2 regions of the Laceyella tengchongensis genome follow, and region 1 is predicted to be linked to the other one. Evidence: a T-box and tRNA genes for the amino acid it is inferred to sense, from the RefSeq annotation. Region 1 holds a T-box; the other holds one or more tRNA genes.
The links. A T-box is a leader RNA that pairs with one kind of tRNA and senses whether it is charged. The one in region 1 lies ahead of metG (methionine--tRNA ligase), so its partner is inferred to be a tRNA-Met.
Positions count from the first base shown of each region.

Region 2: it has a tRNA-Met gene. The T-box ahead of metG (methionine--tRNA ligase) is inferred to sense a tRNA for this amino acid. The anticodon was not compared.

Region 1 covers NZ_FXTU01000004.1:71,041-81,730, reverse strand. The annotation lists gene QQZ12_RS09845 (class I SAM-dependent methyltransferase) at 459-1,100, opposite strand; gene QQZ12_RS09840 (alpha/beta fold hydrolase) at 1,159-1,935, opposite strand; gene QQZ12_RS09835 (salicylate synthase) at 1,953-3,266, opposite strand; gene QQZ12_RS09830 (SRPBCC family protein) at 3,269-3,415, opposite strand; gene QQZ12_RS09825 (SRPBCC family protein) at 3,412-3,735, opposite strand; gene QQZ12_RS09820 (restriction endonuclease-related protein) at 3,900-4,997, opposite strand; T-box leader at 5,341-5,577, shown strand; gene metG (methionine--tRNA ligase) at 5,627-7,609, shown strand; gene QQZ12_RS09810 (ADP-ribosylglycohydrolase family protein) at 7,675-8,334, opposite strand; partial or broken gene ileS (isoleucine--tRNA ligase) at 8,292-9,998, opposite strand; gene QQZ12_RS09800 (nucleotidyltransferase domain-containing protein) at 10,061-10,690, opposite strand, start outside.
Region 2 covers NZ_FXTU01000007.1:102,321-115,605, forward strand. The annotation lists gene ftsH (ATP-dependent zinc metalloprotease FtsH) at 1-947, opposite strand, end outside; gene hpt (hypoxanthine phosphoribosyltransferase) at 1,024-1,560, opposite strand; gene tilS (tRNA lysidine(34) synthetase TilS) at 1,589-2,992, opposite strand; gene spoIIE (stage II sporulation protein E) at 3,095-5,551, opposite strand; gene QQZ12_RS13940 (ribonuclease FAU-1 family protein) at 5,852-6,337, opposite strand; tRNA gene QQZ12_RS13945 (tRNA-Met) at 6,440-6,516, opposite strand; tRNA gene QQZ12_RS13950 (tRNA-Met) at 6,524-6,600, opposite strand; gene QQZ12_RS13955 (exo-beta-N-acetylmuramidase NamZ family protein) at 6,689-7,987, opposite strand; gene QQZ12_RS13960 (FtsB family cell division protein) at 8,217-8,588, opposite strand; gene yabQ (spore cortex biosynthesis protein YabQ) at 8,590-9,165, opposite strand; gene yabP (sporulation protein YabP) at 9,162-9,452, opposite strand; gene QQZ12_RS13975 (RNA-binding S4 domain-containing protein) at 9,501-9,782, opposite strand; gene yabN (bifunctional methyltransferase/pyrophosphohydrolase YabN) at 9,865-11,337, opposite strand; gene QQZ12_RS13985 (putative polysaccharide biosynthesis protein) at 11,385-13,007, opposite strand; gene spoVT (stage V sporulation protein T) at 13,108-13,285, opposite strand, start outside.

The DNA.
Region 1 (10,690 bases):
CATCGTTTAACGATCTCTTCGATTGCTCGACTACTATGAATTGCACAAGCATGATCGATTAATCTCCAATTGTTAGGCTTATTAAATTGCCAAATCATACTTTGCTTTTGCCAGTGTGTCTTCACCCCATAATCCATTGAATTCTAATGTACTTAAATTGAAATACCCTCAGAAACATAGGATTATTCACTGTTCCAAATCTACTCTGGTTTACCCTAAGAATACATCTTTGCATTATCTCGGACTACATTTTCTTACGCCCCCAACCTCATTTTGATCATCAACAAAAAATATACCCCCACCGCTTTCCTTCACACAGCAGGGGCACATGCCAATCCTTATATCTTTAGCTTGCCCAAGCTCACCAATTCAACCATCGTAGGCAAGCTGGTGCAGAAAAGCACTGATTAATTCAAGAAGGGTATTGTTCCACAGCTAGTCCCGATGTACGAACTGAATCACAACTTGTACCACATACTATGCCAACCGTAAAATCCCTTTTCCCCGGCTTTGCTGTTTGTGATCAGTTCTAATTTTTCACATGAAAAGCTGGCACTAAACGTTTCCAAAATTTCCTTGCTGGACACCCCAAAATGGTTGATCACGAAATGGTCTGTCTCCACCGGATATGGGTTACCGGGAACCTGGTTTGAAAAGCAACTCATGGTATACAATCCGCCTTGCTTTAGCACACGGGCGATTTCGTTGGCGAACTTTTCCCTTTGCTCAGCTCGGATACAATGAAAACAGCCACGGTCCGTGACAACGTCGATGCTATCACTTTTAATGGGAATGCCCAGCACATCAGCTACCAGCCAATTGACCTCCACACCATAAAATTCGGCCAATTGTTTCCCTTTTTCTATCGCGTCCTTTGATATGTCCAATCCAGTTACATCATAGCCATTCAACGCCAAATAAACCGCCTCGGTTCCAATACCGCAACCGATATCCAATATCTTGGCCCCTTCTGGGATAACCCCCGTTTCGACCATGTTGATCAGCTTCGGCGAAGCCGTACCGGACGTCCATTCATATTGGGAAGGTTTTAGCGTGGAGTATTTCTTTTTGTAATATTCGTTAATTTGTGTTGATTTCATAACCAACATCCTTTAACAAATTATTTTTCTTGCCTGGACCTAATCAATGCCTGCAAGGTCACTCTGGAACAGCATGATAAAACCGATGGATCTCGTGTGCGACTAACTGTGGCTGTTCCACTTGCACATAATGCCCCGCGTTGGGTATTCCCACGTGCTTGGCACAGTTTAAGCCTTTAGCCAAGTTGCGTGAATGGCGGGGTGAAATAATCACATCTTCATTCGCTGAAATAACCAAAGCCGGACAGGAAATCCGCGACAACTCTTCTTGTAGGTCGATTTGACTCACGCCGGAAAAATCCTGGCTCGCCGCATCCGTTCGCAAGCGCAAATATTCATTCAGTACAAGCGATTGCTTTTCTTCCGGTACCCCCGGAAAAAAACTCCCTTTCAATGTTTCCAGATCCCACTCTCCTGACAATGCTTGCTTTACGAAATCAGGATGTAATCGGATTTTGGCTGAGGTGCATAACAGGATTAATCGGTTTACGTTCGCGGGAAATTGTAAGGCAAACTGCAAACCGATCAGACCGCCAATCGAGTGTCCTACATATGTGACAGGTCGTTTCACCGACAAGGCATCCAAGAACTGATCAATAAATGCTGCCACGTCTGGAATGGTTTTACATATTGTCCCACCCGTCAATCCATGTCCCGGCAAATCCAAGGCAATCAACGGCATGTCCATCTCTGGTTCTAAAAAAAGAGGATACCAGTGGCGGACACTGCCTCCGCCACCATGAATGAAAAGGCACACATCCTCTGAATGATCTATTTCCCCGATATTTCTTACTTCATAGTACGTGCGAATGCCGCCAACATCAATCCATGCCATTCTCACACGCCACTCCTTCACCCATGTTTCAGCACCAACGTGGACAGCATGGTGTTCATTTTGTTAACCGTCTCCAAGTATTCATTCTCAGGATTCGATTCTCCCATGATACCGGCACCCGCTTGAAACGAAATGACATCGCCGTATTGGAAAACAGAGCGTATCGCAATCGCCAAATCCGCTCTATCGCTTGAATCAATCCATCCTACCGCTCCAGCATAGATGCCTCTCGGCTCCTCTTCCAACTGCGAAATCCATTCCAACGCAGAAGCTTTGTCAATCCCCGACACGGTGATGCCGGGAAATAAGGCTTTCAACGCATCCCATGACGTCCGGTCCGCTTTGATCGTCCCCCCAACCCGTGAAGACAAATGCTGAACGCAGCGGTATCGTTTGACTTGCATAAAATCCAGCACCCGAACCGTATCTGGCTCGCACACGCTCCGAATCTCATCCTGCGCCAACCAGATAGACAAAGCGTGTTCTTTCACCTCTTTTGCATCGGTGAATAACTCATCGTGCAATTGTCGATCCCGTTCAGGTGTGTCCCCGCGCGGGCGCGTCCCGGCAAGTGGATTGGTGAGCACAAATCTCTCGCGATCGACGGCCATGAGGATCTCAGGGCTGAAGCCCACCACTTTTGCGCCTCCCAGTTTAAGGCAATACGAACGCACGCTGTTGTTGACGTTTGTCCCCTCCGCATAAGTGAGAATGGGATCAAGTTGATCATGTACCTTGACTGAACGGGAGAGGATCGTCTTATGAAGTTGCCGTTGTTGGATATTGTCAATGAGACATTGGACTTTTTGTTGATAGGTTTCACGGTCAGCATAGTCCAGTTTCAGAGGATACCGCTCATAGGTTGGCAAATCAATCTCCGACTCCAATATTTGGATCAATTCGGCTTGCTGGGTGACTGACTTTATATAAACCCCGCTTTGGGTGAAACGAAGTTCGAACTCCGGCACGATCATACACAAGATTGGCTCCGCACTGGATTTGAAGTAGTTGTAGTAATATTTGCAAATATCAAACCCCACATAACCATATGCCGTCCACTGCTCCAAAGGAAGCGTGTGCAAAAACCTCTCCGCTTGTTTGAGCGGGTCCTTCGCCGGCTCTTCTGTGGTGTCACCAGCATATTGAAAGCGGACAATGTCTTGTAGCACTTCGATTTTGGCCACCACATTGCCGACAATCCGAACCTCACCATTTCCTTCATATAATAGATAATCGGTAACAAATTCACTTGTTGCCAGATGGTGCAGGACTTTCAATGGTTCTTTCGCGCCCGCCACAAATGTCTCTTCATACATTGGGGTTTTCTTCACCCTTATCCCTCCACATTTCCCGGCCATGATTCTACTTTTTCTTTCACGGCGCTCATTTGGATCTTGGTATTTTGATTGAGGAAATGCGTCATCTTCTCTTCACTGATCGGACATTCTGGATCTACTTCAAATTCTTGCATCCAAGTCATTTTTTCACTTGATTGGGGCTTATGACCTCATAAGACCACCGAATATTCATATATTTAAACGGAAACTTAGGGTCCAATCTTTCCGCGGTCGCTTGTTTATTCTCCTTGTCGATGATGCGCCGGGACACCCATGTGCGGGAAGGCCGCTCCCCTTCCGGATATGTTGTCAGTTGAAACAGCACTTCGTTTCCATTTTTCTCTAACACCTTTGCTTCCTTGTATTCCGTGAATAATTTCGTCCAAAGCTCAATATCGTTGGTCAAGTCAAAGGTGGTATCAAAATCGCGCTCTACAATTATCGAGTTTTCGATGCGTGGCATTTTGCTCCTCCTATTCATTCACAATACCGACGGCTCTCACCCAACTCGCATCAAGCCCTTTCACTCGCAATGGAAAGCATGCGACTTCTGCTCTTTTTTACCCAGTAGAAACAAGCTAAGTGTCTGATCTTTAAGAAAATCTGTTAGCCAATCGTCCCACAATCTCAAAATGGCCCTCCCCTTTCTAAAAACGCCACAAATTCATCGACAAACATGGCTGTAAACTCTGGCTTAGATTTTTTATCCCATTTTTCAAGGAAATTTTCCATGTAGAAACGATCTATCTTCTTTCGATGATTAGGGAATAAATAAATGAATCGATCCCACTCTGGAACCTGTGATACATATGCTTGATTTAGTTCATTAGCGAGTTCTTTAGGTCTATGATAATCTTTCATATCAATTGCCCATTTTTTCCCGTTTTTAAAGACAAGATATAGATCAAAGCTGTCGAACTGGGGCCAGAATTCGTAATGAGCAATATTAGGGTGTTTTTTTACCTGTTCAAAAAGGGGAAGCAAGGCAACTTCAGGTCTAACAATGGCACGTTGGGCACTAAATGTGGTTTGATATGCTGATCTCCCCACTGGTTTAGATTGATTTTGATCAATATTTAAAAAGTCATTCACCGCTTTTTTGCACAAATCATCCAAGCAACTCAACTGCCCGTTTTTCCATTTAAGTGGCCAAGCACAATGTTTGCATAAAATTATTCGATTGTTTTTAATACAATGCGAAGGAATCGGTTCGTAAAATCCTCTTACCCAATTCATACTCTTTGTATCAATACCATCAATATCCATCAAACATGAAATATCGTTTATGATAGGGTTTTCACACAAAAACAGGCGAATGTTTGAATATAGCTGCGGCTCATTTATCTCTTTGCAATAATTTCTCAATTGATTAAACGCATAAGTATGATCTTCAAGCTCTGGAGCCTCGTGAGCTCCTTGGCTTAAATCATAACTCAATTCAGTTGGCGCTAAATCTTCTACCAAGCAACCTCTCCAACCCAACTCACTCCATTTCTCACCGAAATACTCCCATTCTTCTATCGGTGTAGTAAGCCACGCAACAAATTCTTGTAAATTCTTTGGAGGACATATTCCCTTTTTGATGCACTCCATTGTTAATTGATTCCAAGATATTTGAAGAGGCTGAGGCAATAACGGTAAGGGAGGAAGTGTTGACTTTTGCGACTGTATTTCATAATGAATAATGCCAATAGCCAAGTCTTTCAGTAATTTAGTAACGTCCATGCAATACTCCTTCTTATCTGATTAGAAATAAAATTACAACTAATTAGCTTTATTTAATTCTACCTACTCAATCCTTTTCCTCCCCTTACAAAAAAATTCCTCTACTCCATCTCACGAATAAAGAGATACCACATTATCATGCATGTTGCGAATTTTTCAATACATTTCCTTTCTCAAGGAAAATAAAAAGGCCCGAGAAAGGACCAATCACTTCATTTAAATTCATACAGCTTGTTTTTCCCTTCAGCTACCCATATCAATGACAAAACAGTCCGAAAAATAGTTCCAGAATATTGCAATCAGTTTTGGGATAAGATAAAATGTAACTACTATCTGTATATCCAAACATTCTATGAAAAGGATGAGTAACGAACGGAACTATCACCAGAGAGCCGGGAAAGGTGAAAGCCGGCATAGGGAACTTCGTGAACATGCCCTTTGAGAATGATTTCTGAACGGGAATCTTAGTAGGAAATTCACGCACACCAGCGTTATCGGGTTGCCCTAAAGGGTACATGATTTTTTAGTAATCACTCATGTACTGAAATTGGGTGGTACCGCGAACAACCTCGCCCCAATAATATTGGAGGCGGTTTTTTATTTTATTTCAAAGAAAGGAGATTTTATCAATGGGTGACAAAAAGACGTTTTATGTAACAACCCCAATTTACTATCCAAGCAACAAACTGCATATCGGTCACACGTATACCACGGTCGCTGGAGATGTCATTGCTCGCTATAAACGGTTACGAGGATATGACGTCATGTACCTAACAGGAACAGATGAACATGGGTTAAAAATACAAAAATCAGCCCGAGCAGCTGGCAAAACCCCACAAGCATTTGTGGATGAAATCGTAGCAGGTGTAAAGGAACTATGGGAAAGCTTAGACATTTCTTATGACGATTACATCCGTACAACAGAGGAACGTCATAAACGAGTCGTGCAACAGGTTTTTCAAAAGTTGTATGATCAAGGGGATATTTATTTAGGCGAGTATGAAGGTCTGTACTGTATTCCCTGTGAAGCCTATTTTACAGAGAGGCAAGCACCTGAACATAAGTGCTTGGATTGTGGTCGCCCTACAGAGAAGATCAGAGAAAAAAGTTATTTTTTCCGTATGAGTAAGTATGTAGATCGCTTGCTTCAATATTATGAAGAACATCCAGAGTTTATTGAACCAGTATCCCGTAAGAATGAAATGATCCAGAACTTTATTAAGCCTGGTTTAGAAGATCTTTCGATCTCTCGTACTACCTTTGATTGGGGGGTCAAAGTTCAACATGATCCGGAACATGTCGTTTATGTGTGGTTAGATGCATTGACGAATTATATTTCCGCGATTGGCTATCTTTCGGATGATCCCGAAGAACAAGCCAAATTTGAAAAGTATTGGCCAGCAGATGTCCATCTAATAGGGAAAGACATTGTGCGCTTCCACACCATTTACTGGCCGATTTTCCTCATGGCTCTTGATTTACCACTTCCCAAAAAAATATTTGGTCACGGTTATTTCTTGGTCAGAGGAGAAAAAATGTCCAAATCCTTAGGGAATGTAATTGATCCTGTACCATTTGTGAATCATTTTGGATTGGATGCTATGCGTTACTATTTATTACGTGAAGTTCCTTTTGGTGCGGATGGAGTATTTACTCCTGAAAACTTCATTGAGCGCGTAAATGCAGACCTCGCTAACGATTTGGGAAATTTGCTTCATCGATCTTTAACAATGGTAGAAAAGTACTTTGGAGGAATCATCCCTGAGTACATTGAAAATGGAACCGAATTTGATGCTGAGCTGACATCCATTATAAATGAAGTGATTGGCAAATTTGAGGAGTCAATAGAAAAACTCCAATATTCGGTTGCATTAACCGAACTATGGAAGATTGTTCGCGCCGGAAACCGTTATATTGAAAAAACCACTCCATGGAATCTTGCAAAAGATGAAGAAAACAAAGCGATCTTAGGCTCTGTTCTTTATCATTTGTTAGAAACTGTCCGGATCGTAAGTATTATGATCCAGCCATTCATGACTCGTACTCCGCAAAAAATATGGGATCAAATTAACATTGTCGAGGAATCTGAAAAAAATTGGGACAGTATTTACCGGTTTGGAAGACTTAAATCGGGAAAGAAAGTAAACAAAGGAAAACCGATTTTCCCACGTTTGGATGTAGAGAAGGAACTAGAAGTGATCGAAGAAATTATGAAGCAATCGTCCAAGCGTAGAGAAGAACCAAAAGAGGAAGTAAAAACAGAGCAAAAAGAAGAAACAACTGATGATCGAGTGATCAGTATTGATGATTTTATGAAGGTCGAATTAAAGGTAGCGGAAGTAATTGATGCGGAACCTGTCAAGGGGACGGATCGACTATTAAAATTACAGTTAGATTTGGGTACGGAACGTCGTCAAGTTGTATCTGGAATTGCTGAGTATTATCGTCCTGAGGAGCTAAAAGGACTAAAAGTGATCTGTGTGTCGAACCTAAAACCAGTGAAACTACGTGGTGAAGATTCGAATGGTATGGTTTTAGCTGCCAAAGAAGGGAATCGCTTGGTGCTTTCTACAGTATCAGCAGATATTCCAAATGGTACCCGTGTGAAATAGCCGACATCAAATGAAGTCGATAGAAATTAGAGATTCTATCGACTTCATTCTGTTTATCGACCTTTCTACTTTTTTGATTCATATTCATATAAGAATCTCATCCAACCTTTGCAATCGGAACAATTCGGATGAGCTTTTATTCCTTCCTTATCATAGAGAATACATTCATTAGATTTCAATTGTTCTCGTTGTTTAATTAATGCCGATCCTAACTCGCTAATCTGGTGATTGTTTTTTCGTTCCATAGCATCCACCCAGTCACCAGGTAATGATTCAGGATGAATGGTAGCTGCAATCGCTCCAGCAATGGATGCTGTAGTGTCTGCATCATTCCCCATGTTCGTAGCAATTAAGATGGCTTCACGAGCGTCTAAAGAATGGATTGCGATTGCAATGGCAATTGGAACTAAAAAACAGGCTTCTCGTTTGATTCCCACACTGTTGTTTAAGGATAAATATAGCCCTTCATAGTCATCGGTAGGAATATGTTTAATCGATTCATATGCCTGTTCGATCAATTCAGATATGTCGGGTAAAGTAGATGGCTTTCCCCATTTCCGTCCTAAAAATGCTGCCTCTTGTGATATCCGAATGATATCCAAAGGAGGAAGGGATTCAAGAGCGGCTGTTATGGCACCGGCAACAGCACAAGCAGCTGATATTGCGGAAGAATCACCATGTTTCCAGTAAATAGTGTTGAAACCGCAAGTAAGCTGAAAAACCAACCACGTGTTTGGTCAATGCCTTCACAGATCATGTCTGCTGGATATTGCTCTTGGAACAGCTCTTCATTTTCAAAGGGGTAGTGATATTGTGCAAATGGCATTGATCCACTATCAAACCACACATCAATCACTTCCGGTGTTCTTTCCATAATGCCAGTGCAACTTGGGCATTTGAGCTTCACTTCGTCTACATATGGTTTGTGAAGCTCCAGGTTTTCATCAATAGGCTGGATAGCTTTTTCCCGCAAGTCACTATGGCTGTGCGGAGCATACTCTGTCGAGCAGTCCGTACATACCCAAACGTTCAATGGGGTCCCCCAATAACGATTACGGCTGATATTCCAATCGACCAGTTCCTCAAGAAATTTACCGAAACGCCCTTCACGAAGATGATCTGGATACCATTTAACCGCGTTGTTGTTTGCGATGAGTTGGTCTTTCACCGCAGTTGTATTAATGAACCAGCTTTCCATTGCATAATAGAGAAGCGGAGATTTACAACGCCAACAAAACGGATAGCTATGCTCATACTTTTCTTTGTGGAAAAGGAGACCCCGTTGAGACAAGTTTTTAACAATATCCACATCACAATCCTTTACAAAACGACCTGCGAACGGCTCAACTTCATCAGTGTAACAACCAGATCTATTCACAACTTGAATCATGCTAATTCCACTCTGTCTTGCTACCCGATAGTCATCTTCACCATGTGCAGGAGCCATATGCACTATCCCTGTACCACTTGTATCACTGACAAAATCAGCTTCAATCACTAAATGACCGTGTTCAGGTGTTACAAATGAGAATGGTGCTTCATACCGAGCGCCAACAAACTCAGCACCTTTGTGGGTGGAGAGAACCTCATATTCTCCCTTCATTACTTTCTCCACTAAGTTGCTTGCAACAATGTATGTTTCACCATCTTGCTTTACTCTGGAATACTCCAACTCCTTATTTACCGCAAGAGCCGCATTAGCTGGTAGAGTCCATGGAGTGGTTGTCCATGCAAGAAAAGTATCATCCGAATCCTTACTGCGGAATTTTACGGTTGCACTCAAGTCTTTTACATCCTCATAGCCTTGTGCAACCTCATGAGAGCTAAGCGTAGTTTGACAACAAGGACAGTATGGGCTCACACGATGTCCTTTATAGAGCAATCCTTTTTTGTGAATGGTGGATAGGATATTCCAAACACTCTCGATATAACTATTTTTTAATGTAATATACGGATCATCCATGTTCGTCCAATAACCAATCGCTTCAGTTAGTTTCCGCCATTCCTTCTCATACGCAAAAACACTATCCTTACACTTTTGGACGAATTCTTCAACACCATATTTCTCAATTTCTTGTTTTCCAGAAATACCGAGTTGTTTTTCAACACCAAGCTCCACAGGTAACCCATGGGTATCCCATCCAGCTTTTCGAATTACCTTGTAGCCAGTCATCGTTTTGTAACGACAGATGAAATCTTTAATTACCCGACCAAGCACGTGACCAATATGGGGCATGCCATTTGCTGTTGGAGGCCCTTCATAGAAAACGAATGGTGGCTTGCCTTCACGATTGGCAATGGATTTTTAGAAGGTATCTTCTTTTTGCCATTGTTGGAGAACTCGCAGCTCTCTGGTTCTTGCTTTTTCTTTTACATCAATTCTCTGCATACATATCATCCTTTCATTCTCGAATGCTTTGGCACAAAAACTCGCCCTTTAATTTCCCCAGCTCATGATAATCGTGATCTCATATATTTAGACAGAAATTCAGCGGATAGGAATAAATTACGATCCCCAAGTAATAAAATGATTTCGATCTCGGAATCAGAAATCTTAAGCCTTTCCCTTAGTTGAAAGTCCAACCTTTTTTCATACGACCACGGATAAATTTGATGGTGTATAAATAACCATTGAAAAAATACTTTTCGTATTTTATGAATCGCGATGAATATATTAGGATCTCTCTTTTGAATTTTTTGCTCCAGTTTGGCAATCTCCTTCTTTAATCCAGCTGAAATAATATTCAACCGCTCCCTACGGAGTGACTCATTATAATAAGGGAAGAATTTTGGCTGAATCTCTTTCGCCAATGGATGTTCACCATAGATCATATGAATCATCTCATAGGTTCCCCCAATATGTATCTCCAGCTTGTCTTTAGTAATTTCATCATAATTAGAGCCAATAACCGGGTATTGAGGTTTAGTGATAGTAATATCAAACCTTCTCCTCTCTCCTTTCACAGCAAAAGTCAAACGCCTTGAATGCAGATCCCACATCCATTGAGGGGATTGTATAATTGGCTTATTCCAACCCTTAATTTCATAAGAAACCTCCTTTTCATAACGGAGTATGTCCTT
Region 2 (13,285 bases), on a different contig from region 1:
AGCGCCGGATCCAAAATGTCGGGACGGTTCGTTGCAGCCATGATAATGATTCCTGCATTGACATCAAAACCGTCCATCTCCACCAACAATTGGTTCAAGGTTTGCTCGCGTTCGTCGTGGCCGCCGCCAAGACCCGCACCGCGCTGACGCCCTACCGCGTCGATCTCATCGATGAAAATGATACACGGAGCGTTTTTCTTGGCCTGTTCAAACAAGTCACGAACCCGTGAAGCACCGACACCGACGAACATCTCTACAAAGTCGGAACCGCTGATGGAGAAGAACGGCACTTTCGCTTCACCCGCAACGGCGCGAGCTAACAGCGTTTTACCCGTACCTGGAGGCCCAACCAAAAGTACCCCTTTGGGGATGCGAGCACCCATCGCCGCATACCGCCGATTGTCTTTCAGGAAATCGACGATCTCAACTAACTCCGCTTTTTCTTCATCCGCTCCTGCCACATCATCAAATGTAACCCGTCTTTTCTCTTCATTGTATAACTTCGCTTTGCTCTTACCGAAATTCATTACGCGACTTCCGCCGCCTTGAGCTTGGTTAAACAAGAAGAAGAAAATAAGTAAGATGATGACAAAAGGAATGACTGAGGTAAAGAACGTGAGCCAAACTGAGTCCCCTTTTGTTTTCTCGATGTTCACCTTCACTCCGGCGGTTTGGATATCTTCGATCACGGAGCTTCCGTAGCCAGCTGGGGCAATGGTGAAGAAGCTTTTAGCCGTGCCTTTGATCTTGCCTTCGATATTGTAAACACCGTTATCGTATTGGACCGTAATATCATCTAACTGTTTTTGCAGCAGCTTTGTTCTAAATTCATCATATCTAAAGTTTTGTTTGTCCACTCCAGGGTTGGCGATCATGTTGACAACCCCGATTGTGATAAGGATGAGGATTAAGTATAATACTCCGTTCCTGAGGAAGAAGTGTTTCATCCCTGGCCTCCTCTCAGTCCACTTGTATCATTTTATCACAGTCGACTTACCATACTCAATAGACCGCTCTGGCGCATCACTGGTACACTTCTTCTTTCAGCACACCGATATAAGGCAAGTTGCGATACTTCTCGGCAAAGTCAAGCCCGTATCCGATCACAAATGCATCCGGAATGGTGAAACCACAGTAATCCGGGCTCAAATCCACCTTGCGGCGGTCTGGTTTATCGAGAAGAGTGACGATTTTAACTGAAGCGGCATTCCGGCCTTTCAGCATCTCAACCAAGTAACTCAACGTCAAGCCCGAATCGATAATATCTTCGACAATCAAAACATGACGTCCTTCGATGGATGCGTCCAAATCTTTGAGGATGCGCACAACACCCGAGGAAGTGGTCGAATTGCCATAGCTGGATACAGCCATGAAATCCATTTCCATCTTAATCGGCATCTCTCGGATCAAATCCGCCATAAATGGCACGGCACCCTTTAACACGCAGATACATAGCGGGTTCAAGTCTTTGTACTCCTCTGACAGACGTTGGCCCAATTCCCGCACTTTCTCTTTGATTTGCTCTTCGGAAATAAGAACTTCCTTGATATCTTGATGCATGTCTTTCCTCCTACCACACACAAACGATTTACTCTTCCCAGATTAGATACAAAAACCGAGTGGTCTTTGGGGTAACGGGAGCGACACCCGACCGCTTCACCCCTGGAATCCAGATAATCTCATCTCCCGCGGTCACAACCGGAACTCGGTCACGTTGGCGCTTGGGAACTTTTGCTTCCATCAGCACTTTTTTCAGCTTTTTTCTTCCGTCCATCCCCAAGCATGTCATACGATCCCCGCTTTGGCGGGCCCTTACGCAGAGGGGAAACGGCAAATGATCTCGATCGAAGACGACAGCATTCCGACCAAGATCCACGTTATGTAATGCCACATCCGATTCCAATACTTCTATTTTACCCAAAAACCCAGGCAAACACGTCGTACCAGGAACAGATAACGCAATTTCCCCTGATTGAGAGGCATGTTCTTCGCCGCGCTCTGCCTTGCGCATATGTACTTTTTCATATTCCCGCTCCGCTACGATGCCGCCGGGGAGATGAAACATACTGGATGAAGATCCGTCCGCAACGAGTTTTCTCACCTTTTCAACCGCGTCAAGACTGACTCCAAACGTATCATCTTGCGAAAGATAACTTAATATTAGTTTAACTACCCTTCTTTGTAAAGCGATTGGAAGGTGAAGAAAACTTGAAACATCAAGGGTGAAGCTCGCATCGTCCCGCTCGAGAAGCACCTTGCCCAAAGCGTCTTCCACCAATTCGGACCACACTTTTTCTTCTTCCCGAACCAAGTCGCTCAAGGTACAAACCGCTTTTTGTACATGGGGGTTGAACGCTTCCAGCAACGGAACCACTTCCATCCGCAGGCGGTTGCGAGTGTAGTCGGGAAGCAGGTTACTGGAATCCAAACGCGTGGGCAATCCCGCATCCTGGCAGTAACGCTCTAACTCCTGTTTGGTGAACGTCAAGAGCGGCCGGATCAATTGGAAGCCACGCCAAGCACGGTTCGGTTCAATGCCCGCCAGCCCTGCTACACCCGTTCCCCTGACCAACCGCATCAACACCGTTTCCAGCTGGTCGTCGGCATGATGAGCAGTAGCGACAGCATCCATCCGCCATGCCCGCGCTGTTTCCTCAAAGGCGTCATAACGGAGCTCACGCGCGACTGCCTGTTTGTTCCCGCCTTTTTGTTCTAACAAACTTCCAACATTTACCTTGACCGTCCGACAAGGTATTCCCCATTCCTCGCAAAACACCTTGACATGCTGCTCGTCGGCTTCGCTTTCTTCCCCTCTGAGCTGATGGTTGACATGAACAGCGGCGACAAAAATATCTACCTCTTGTTCTATTTTTTTCAGGGCATGCACCAAGGCGATGGAATCGGCCCCACCCGAGACGCCAACCAACACCCTGGCCCGCCGCCCCGCCAAGCCCATTCGGTTCAGCTCTTCTCTCAATTGAGCAAGAAACACCTGAATCGTCTCCTTGGCGCGTCAAACCCGGGGGAACTCCCCCGAGCAAACGCCATCGTCCTTCTCTTTTCATCATATCCTGTTTCGCACTGGGAAGCAAATTCAAACCACCAAATGTGAGCGCTTGAGCGGTTTCACACCAGGCAATCGGATCGTGGACCATTCTGGGACATACCGCTCCACTTTGGCCACAACCACCGTCATGTCATCACTGATACGCCCGCCATGGTAGCGAACCACCTTCTCTAGCAAACAATCCGCAAAGTCTTGCGGATCCTTGGTGTCGATCTCCGATATCAGCCGGGTCATCACCGCATCCTTGTTCACCGCCCGCCGCGGCGCATCGTAGACTCCATCAGTCATCAAAATCACCAAATCCCCCGGTTGCAGTTGCATCTCAATCGGCTCGATCTCAATCTCACTCAGGATGCCAATCGGGGGGTTGGCGGCCGAGAGGGTCATCACCTGTTTGCCCCGTTTAACGAATCCCGGAGTGGAACCGATCTTCATAAACCGCCCCTTCGCTGAATTCAAGTCGACGATAGCTAAATCGACCGTGGCGAACATCTCGTCCGCCGACCGCAGGCTCAAGATGGAGTTCACCGTGTCAACCGCCCGCTCTTCACACATCCCCGACTGAAGCAAGCGGCGCAACAACTTGAGCGCGGCGCTGCTCTCCTCTTGGGCGCGCTGTCCATTCCCCATGCCGTCAGATAACGCCACCGCGCATTTGCCTGTGCCCAAACTCATATAACAATAACTGTCTCCGGAAATAACCCCGCCCCCTTTCGCTGCATTGGCCGCCCCTGTTTTCAACTCAAACCGCTGCGCTGAACCCAAGGTGATGACCGCGCCGTGTGAACCATCTTTGATCACTTTCCGGTACACCGAGATGGGTTCCCCCAACACTTCTGTCAGCAAAGGCGCCACCAGCTTTTTGCATTCGTCCAACCCTTCCCGTTCCGGCATCACCACTTCTATCTCCACTTTTCCTTCCTCGAGATTGATGATGTCCACCCGCTGTATGGACAGGCCCAACTCCTCTAATGCCTCATGAATTTGCTCTTCGTGCGCCGCCATCACTTGTGTCTCATGGCGGATCTCCTTAGCCAGCTTCTCCATCACTTCGGCCATGCCCGCCAGTTGATCCGATACCAACCGGCGCGATTCCTGCATCTTTTCCTTCCAGTAAATGTTTTGCTCATAGCGGGCGTACTGTTTTTGAATTGAACCCATCACCCGTTCGCCCCGCATACAATGTTGCTCCCAAAACGGGGGCACCGCGATCTCTTCTGTGACACCGCTCGTTTCCACCATGGCCATCAAGTCAGTCATGCCTTGATACGTTTTCATGACTTGCTTGTCCCAACAATCCGCATAGCGGGGGCATCCCCCGCACGCGTCATGCATTACTTCCGACAGAAAAAAATTAACCTGATCCTCATGTTCTTTGCGATGCTTGGTAGCGTCCTCTCTAAAGCTGAAACTTAGCTCCTGGAACAATTCCGTAAACTGCTCCACCTTGGCCGCGGTCACATCACGCAACCGTTTGATATATTCTAAATGTGCCGACTGATTTTCCATTGTCCCCGGCACAAAACGGGACAACGATTGAATCAAGCGGTTGGGCGTCAGCATAAACAGGACGACGGAGCAAGCCGACTCCTTGAGTGACATCCACATCACTTCGGCGCCACCATCGTACAAGGTCAGGATGGCCGAACCGAGCATGAAACCGACGGCCACCCCCCACCGCTTACCTTCTTTAAACAGGCCGGCCAACAAACCAGCGAAGGCCAGCAAACTGATCTGCATCACCGCTTTAGTGTCGGACAGACTCAATATTACTCCTGTCACTACTCCGATCGATGAACCGAGCAACCCGCCGCCAATTAGGGCAAACAATAATATCGCGTAGCGGGACACCATGTTGACCACCGACAGATCTGCCACAAACCAATCCATCATGCCCGTCATGACCGAGCCGAGTAAAATTACCAGGCATACGATCTCTTCATGCCGCAAAGCAATCCGTTTTTTCTTCACTGTAAACAGCGGCAGGGAGTGCACAAAGATGAATGTCAGAATGAAACTCAGCAAAACTTCAGCGGCAGCCATCAAACCTTTGTAAGAGCTCCAACCACCGATCATCCCCTCCGCCAGGTGGGCCGCGACGCCGCATGCCCCCACAACAAAAGGGACATAATTGATCTGCCCTTTCCCTAACCAGTCCCACCCTTTTTGCATCAACAACCAAATCGCCAACACGCCAGCCGTCTCCACTGCCTTGAGTGGCCCCAAAGTGGCCGCCCCCAGTATCAGTGACAACAGCACCACCGGCCACTGCTTACGGGCAAGATGGTAGATCACCGCCACATACGCCACCGCAAACGGAGAGAACGTGTCAAGAATGGTGGCCCTACCTAGGAGAAAACCCATCACCAACACTGGCACATTCCACATGGTGGATAACCGGTACATAGCTCTTCTCTGCCTGCTTTGATCCACGCCAAACCAACTAACTGGACGAATGAAAAAATTTTTGATATGAGTACCCATTTGCACGACCCATCACCCCAATCACTTTGTGCCACCCATTATAGCGATGGGACGGAAGAAAAGTTTGTCAAACAGTCTGAATGAAAAGAAAATTTTTACGACAAATTTTGTCCTTTGGGTTATCCAGCGCTTTGATTGGCTTTCTCCCCTTCGCCAGCAAACAAAAACCCCTCCGCGGTACAGCGGGGGGCTTGTCTAAACACCATCCCTTGGTGTCGTTTTGCATCACTTTCAGCACAGGAGCGACAAAACTTCTAATATTCTTCAGTGTCCATCGTTTCGCCATGTCGAAATAACCCATCAAAGCCGACGCGCGTACGTGTTCAAGGGATACATCTGGGCTTCATGCACAAACGACGGTATCAACTTCCGCTCCGTCTGCAAACGAATCATTTGATCCAGCGTCCGGAGCGCATGGACTTGTTGCCGCCGTTTCAACTGTCCCCGTTCCACCGAGTCGGCAAACTCATCCACGTCAATCAGGTGATAGGTGCCATCCGGATAAACGATCAAGTCAAACAACAAGTCCACCATGACATAACGCATCCGGCCCACTTGGTGCATTTGCATCACGTCGCAATAGTAGTAGAGGAATTCCCCTGATCGGTTGAACACCTTTGAAATGGTATACCCCTTGCGCACAAAATAGTAGGTGAGGAAAATCCGCTTGCCGTCTGGATTGGCATACTGCGTAGAGAAGCAATAGCGCCCCCGCCAATCCCGCACCTTTTCCGTATATGTTTTATTTATCGTGGTAAATTTGACTTTCTTGATAACGACATTCACACAACCACTCCCATGCTTATCATGCATCCCAATAAAATGACACAAAAAAAAGGCGATGCACCACCCACGATAGGGTTTCCTCGCCTTCTCCTCTCTTGCACTTGGTAGCGGCGGAGGGCCTCGAACCCCCGACCTCACGGGTATGAACCGTACGCTCTAGCCAGCTGAGCTACGCCGCCATATATTTGGTTGCGGGGACAGGATTTGAACCTGCGACCTTCGGGTTATGAGCCCGACGAGCTACCAGACTGCTCCACCCCGCGACATTCTAAAATGATTGAAATCATCACTGCGAACAATGATTATTATATAACGCGTCCGCAGTGATGTCAACAAAAAAATGGCATATTTTTAGTGCGGGATTCCCCGTGCCGGATAGAGAAGGTACTTTCCTCGTAGTTCTTTGAATTTATTCAGTTCTGCCGCCCAGGAATGCACGATTTCCCTAGCGGATTTCCCTTGGTCGATTTGCTGGCGAACTTTTTCCGTGCCGGTCATTTTATCCATCCAATAGGGTTCCCCCGATTCGCGCCACGCAAACTGGCTCGGATACAATTTTTTTACCTTTTCAATGATAGCCAGTCCCGTCAGGATGGGATCAAACGTTGCCGGATCTTCCACATGCACTTGTACACCACCCACGGCTTTCCCTTGATGTTTGGAAAAAGTAGGGGTGAAGTACGCCTCACGAAACTTGACTCCCGGCAATCGTTCCCGATTTAGTTCCTCTGCTAACTTCCAGCCTTCCACATAAGGGGCGCCGATCAATTCAAACGGCCGCGTCGTTCCCCTTCCTTCGGACAGATTAGTCGCTTCGATCAGTCCAGTTCCCGGATACACTTGTGCTGTCGTGACCGTCGGCATATTCGGCGACGGCATCACCCAAGGGAGCCCCGTCTGCCCGTAAGCTTCCTGCCGACTCCAACCCTTCATTTTCACGACGTGGAGATCAACCTTCTTTTTGCCGCTTTTTGGGAAAAACCACTCATTGAATAAGGTCGCCAGCTCGCCAACCGTCATGCCGTGCCGCAGGGCGATAGGGAACAAGCCGATGAAGGAGCTGTGCTTCTCCTCCAACACGGGACCTTCCACCCGGACACCCCCCAGCGGATTGGGGCGATCCAGCACATACAGCGGCTTATCGGCAATGGCTGCCGCCTCCATCACGTATGCCATGGTGGAGATGTAAGTATAAAAACGAGTTCCGACATCTTGGATGTCAAACACAAGGACATCCACATCCGCGAACATGGGAACCATGTCCACCGGCTTTTTTCCATACAGGTTGGAAAGCGGAAGCCCCGTCTTCGGATCGATCAGCTCTCCCGGCGTCTCGCCTGCCTGTTCTGTTCCGCGTACCCCATGTTCCGGACCGTACACTTCGGTCACGCGGATGCCCTTGCGCAACATGGCATCCAAACTATGTTCGTAATCGGCGGTGATACCCGTCGGATTGGTGATCAGTCCCACTCGCTTCCCAGTGAACATCCCCGGATTGGCCAATACGATATCTAAGCCTGTCAGTACCTTTCCCCTGCGCCCTTGTGCCGTTTCTTCCCCTTCATCCATCCAAACTAGCCCAAGCGTAGCGAAAAAGAGGACAAAGACAAGGGTGAGTCCCCACCAGCGGGCGCGATTGATATGGAGCATCCTCATTACCCCCTTCATCGGGAGATTCTCACTGCTGATGCCAACAAACCGATCCCATACAGAATATTCATCCAAATCGCTTATAGCCTAGATTTTCTACTTACGTACTTTTGATTCCTGCCAAAATAAAATAACCCCTTGTCTTCTCGCACAAGAGGTCCACCCCCGCCACGCATAAAGAGCGCGGCAGAAGCACATCGGGCGAATGAAAGCAGATGAGGCGGCCCTATCACCGCTTGTCCGGCAATGAATATATTTGTTCACCCGGTTTGCTATATCCCATTTTGTGAGCCAATTCTAACAGATAATCCTTGCGGTGTAACTTTTTGATCTCCGCGTTGATGTGGGCCGTTTTCCTTTTCGCTTCCGCCAACTCCTGCCGTTTGGCCGCCAATGCCTCTTCTTTGTCCCAAATGCGGTTTTGCTGGATAATCAGCTCCACCACGCACCAACAGAAGATCGTGACCATGACTCCGAGCCAGATCATCCGCCGGCGCCGAACGGCTGGATGAAGCGGTTGTTTCCGCTCCTCATGTCCTTTCTCTTTTACCACTTTCCGTTTAAATGTCAAGATATTATCGCGCGAACGCTGAAAAGGCATATTATCCACCTTTTTCTCTTTTCTTTTTCCACCACGCCCCAAACCGGCGAAGGAAGGAGCGCGCTTGATCCACGTGCGGCCGCATCCGCCTCCACAACGGACGGACAAGCGGGCCTAAGAGCCAAGCTAGCGGCAGGCATACCCATCTAACCAAGGTCCAAGCCCCCCGTGCTACCGCCCGCGCACAGGTCCAGAGGCTTCGCGCCATAAATGATAATGGAATGTACACCACCGTGTAAACGGCTTGCCCAAGAAAATGAATCACCCATTCCACCAATTGGAACAGCACACGGATGAAACGGATGACCATCTGCGAAAACCACCTGAAGTAGAGCAAAAACCCGAGGCAGATTGCGATGAACAAATAAAAGCGCAGTTCACCCCAATTGCTCCACAACAACAAGCCAAACACAAGCAGACTGGAAACCATCCAATACATCAGATCGATCAGGGAGACGATCCACCGTTTAAGCCGAAAGCGTTGGGTAACCACACGGTAAAAATCGAGAATGACGCCAATGAGGATGCCGGACCCCAGCATCAGGCCCATCGTGGTCCATTGCGTAACCAGAGTCACTTGAAAATCCGCCCCAGCAGCCCTTTCGCCTTCTCGCTAGCAGGCAGATGGACATCTAAATAGCTCATGTCCATGATCTGCCCCTCTATCGCGACCCGTCCCTGATCGAGATCCAAATTCTTTATGTGGAGGTCTTGTCCACGGATGCCGAGATAGCCGCAGTCGGTTTGCAATAAGAACTCCTCGCTGTCAAAGCTCTCAACGCGAACAACACCGCTAACTTCCATCACATTGCGATTGGTCAGCACGATTTCATGCCTAGGCTGGCCATGCAAATCCTCCGTCATATCAGGTACCCCCTTCCCATGGTACATGATATGGACAAAGGTCAGAAATTAGAACTCAAGCGGCGCTTCTTCCGCTTTCAACGGTTCTTCGCGCACAATGGTGAACATATTGCCCGCATCCTCTTTTTTGGCGTTCTCCTGCAACTTCTCCACTCTCGCCGTCACCCGCTTGTTGCCGAAACGAATGCTGATCTCATCGCCGATCGCGACCGTAGTACCCGCTTTGGCCGGTTTGCCGTTCACCTCGGCCCGGCCCTGGTCGCATACCTCTTTGGCCAGCGTCCGTCTTTTCACCAATCGGGACACTTTGAGAAACTTATCTAATCGCATCTGTCGTCACCTCAGCTGTCACAAACTTGTCTCATTTATTTGTCCATGTTATGAACAATTCTTCGAACGGAAGGAAAACCCTTCATTCATTCCTGGGATTCCCCTTTTCTTCCCGTTTGGCCTCATTCCACCACGCGTCCATTTCCGCGAGTGTCACGTCCGGCCACGCACGCTTTTGGCTACGCACCCGCTCTTCAATGTACCGAAACCGGCGAGCAAACTTCTGGCATGATTTAATCAGAGCCAACTCCGGATCTACTTTAAGGAAGCGGGACAAATTGACGAGAGCGAACAGCAAATCCCCCAATTCTTCTTCGCGCTCCGCTGCGGTTTCGGCGCGACCCAACTCATCCAGTTCTTCTCGCACCTTGTCGAATACCTCGTCCATCTGCTCCCAGTCAAACCCCACTTTAGCGGCTTTTTTCTGTTGTTGGTAAGCCAACAGCAACGCAGGAAGCGCCTCATTCACCTGACCGAGAACCGAAGGGAGTTCGGCTTCCCCTTCCCGCTCTTTCGCTTTGATCTGTTCCCAGTTCGCCTTCACTTCTTCCGCGGTGTCCGCTTGCGCTTCGCCAAAAACATGGGGATGGCGGCGAACCATTTTGTCATTGAGGCGACTGATCACTTCAAAAATGTCAAACGTTCCCTCTTCACTGGCGATTTGCGCGTGCAACATCACTTGAAGCAGAATGTCCCCCAGTTCATCCGCCATCGCCTCTTCATCCCCGTCATGGACTGCTTCCAAAAACTCATACGCTTCCTCGATGAGATACCGGCGTAAGCTCTCATGGGTTTGTTTGCGATCCCATGGGCATCCCTCCGGGCTTCGGAGCGTCGCAATCACATCCACCAAGGTGGAAAATTGGCGATAGAGCGCCCGTTCATCCGTGACGGGCGGTACATAAACGGAAGTCAGATCAGTAAACCACTCACCATGATCCAACTCATACAATGGAAGGGTGGTCAGCTTCTCCAAGCCAGGAACACCGCATGCAGTGGCGATAGTCACGGGGTGTTCATCTGGATACACATCCATTAACGTCAACTTGACATCCGAAGCGACCAAGCGGTCATACACTTGCCCAATCAACACGTGAGTCCGCGGGTCCAACCAGGAAGCGCTGAGATCGTTGCCATCCAATAATTGAAACCCTTCAATGGGGTCCAGCTTCAAGCTGGCAAACATCGCATCCAAAAAACTGGTTCCCCCGTGAACTTCCACCACGACCCCTTCTGCATCCAGAAGCAATTGCACCGTCCGTTCAGCCACCATGGGATGCCCCGGCACCGCATAAACGACTGTGCCGCCCTCCTCTGCATAGGCCAGCAAGCGTTCCGCTATTTCTTCATACACCGTTTCAAACCGGGCATGCTTCTCATACACCTCATCGAAACTGACATATTGGATTCCCCGTTCGCGCAACCATGAAACAACCGGATGACGCTCTGTGCGCAAGAATACTCGGTCAGCACGTTCCAGCACGGCCAGCGTCCCCAGCGTCAATCCATTCTCATCGCCAAAGCCCAGACCGACAACCACGATTTTCCCGTTCATGATTCCCCTCCTGCCCGTTTCATTCAATCAACATCCTTCAGAATTCCTCATATGCGCAACCAATGCAACCGATCTAACAGCGGAAGCACTTTGGCTTTCAACTTCGGCACCTTCTCCAGATCCTCCCGCGTCAACACCCCAAAGCGAAACGCGGCCCAGAGATAGGCCAGCATACCTACCATGACAGAAACCAGTGCGGTGACAGCCATAGCCAACCGATACTCCAACACAGGCACCAACACCGTCTCCAATCCGATCTTGACGCCGCCCACAGCGACAGCCATCCACAAGGCCGCCCACAAGCTACGGCCGAAGCGGAAATGCTCCCGGAGCGCCCCTCGCAAGTGCCGTCTCAACGCCCAAAGGTTGAGTCCGGCAACAAGCGCATAAGCGACCGTAGTAGCCAAAGCAGCACCGCGAATGTCCCACAGCGGCACCAACCACAGATTGCCTGCCAATTTGACTCCCACTCCCAACAACAAATGGAGTGCAGGCAAGACAACCCGGTCAAATCCTTGCAAAACACCAGCCGACGTGAGGCTGAGCGTTGAAAACAGAATGGTAAAAGCCAAAATAGCTAACGCATCCGAGCCGGCACTGTCTTTGTACAGCATCACATTGGTGGGTAGAGCGATCACAGCTAGACCGACCGACGCTGGCAAGCCAAACAGCCAAGTCAGGCGCAAAGCCAAAGACGCGCGCATGCTGGCTTCCTCCATGTATCCCGCGGTCTTGGCTTCAGCAATCGCCGGAACAATCGATAAAGCAATGGCAGTAGCGAAAAAGGAGCCGAACTGAATCAGGGGTTGCCCCCGGTCAAATACCCCTTTTTCTGTGATCACCTGATCCATTGCCCAACCGGATTCAGCCAGCAGGTTCCCAACCGTGAAAGAATCCACCAAAGAATACAACGGCAAGACCAACGCCCCGATGCCGATGGGAATCGACAAAACCAAGATGCGCACCACCAGCTGTTTGGTGGATGGGGCCGCGTCTGTCATGGCCACCGGTTCCGGTCGTACGGGTGTGGCATGTCGCTTCCAATACACCATCAGGATGAGCAAAGCGGCGACCGCTCCGGTTGTCGCACCAAACACCGCGCCAGCCCCGGCATAAACGTATCCGAATCCCGCCTCCGTGAAATACCAAGCGGCGACCAAGATCGTCACCACCCGTACCAACTGCTCCATAACTTGCGAAACAGCGGTCGGCAACATGTTTTGCTGACCTTGAAAATACCCCCGGATCGCCGACAAAAAGGGCACGATAATCAGCGCAAATGATACAGACTGAATCGGCATGGTCAACAACTGACGGCTTCCCATCCAGCCAGCGATGGTTTCCGCCCCCACGAATAGAATGACAAAAAATAGACAACCGATCAAAAGCAAGGTGACGGAAGCCACGCGAAAAATTCGGCGAGCCATGTACGGATTTCCCTCAGCCAAGCGCTCTGACACCAGTTTGGAAATCGCTGCGGGAAACCCCGCCGTCGCAAGGATCAACAAAACGCTGTACAACGGATACACTTGCTGATACACATACATGCCTTCATCGCCGGTTATATTTTGATAGGGAACGCGGTAGACGGCCCCCAAGATTTTGCTGATCAACGCAGCCAAACCCAAAATGGCCGCGCCGCGGACAAAAGATCGCTCCGCCTTGGACATCTTGCCTCCCCCTTCACGTCACATGCTATTCATTATACAAGAGCGCAAAAGGTTGGCAAAGAAAAAGCAGGTTTATTCACCTGCCAGTCAAAAGTCGAAGCTATTGTTCCATCTGCTTTCCAAGGAAGGAAGCTGCGGTGCTGGCCAACTTCACTTCCAACTCTCCCAAGCGTTCCCCTTCTTTCTTGGTGAAAATGATCACCGCGCCGATGGGGTCCCCGCCTGCATTGATTGGAACCACCACATAGGATTGGTATTCTTCAGTCAAGCCTTTAAAC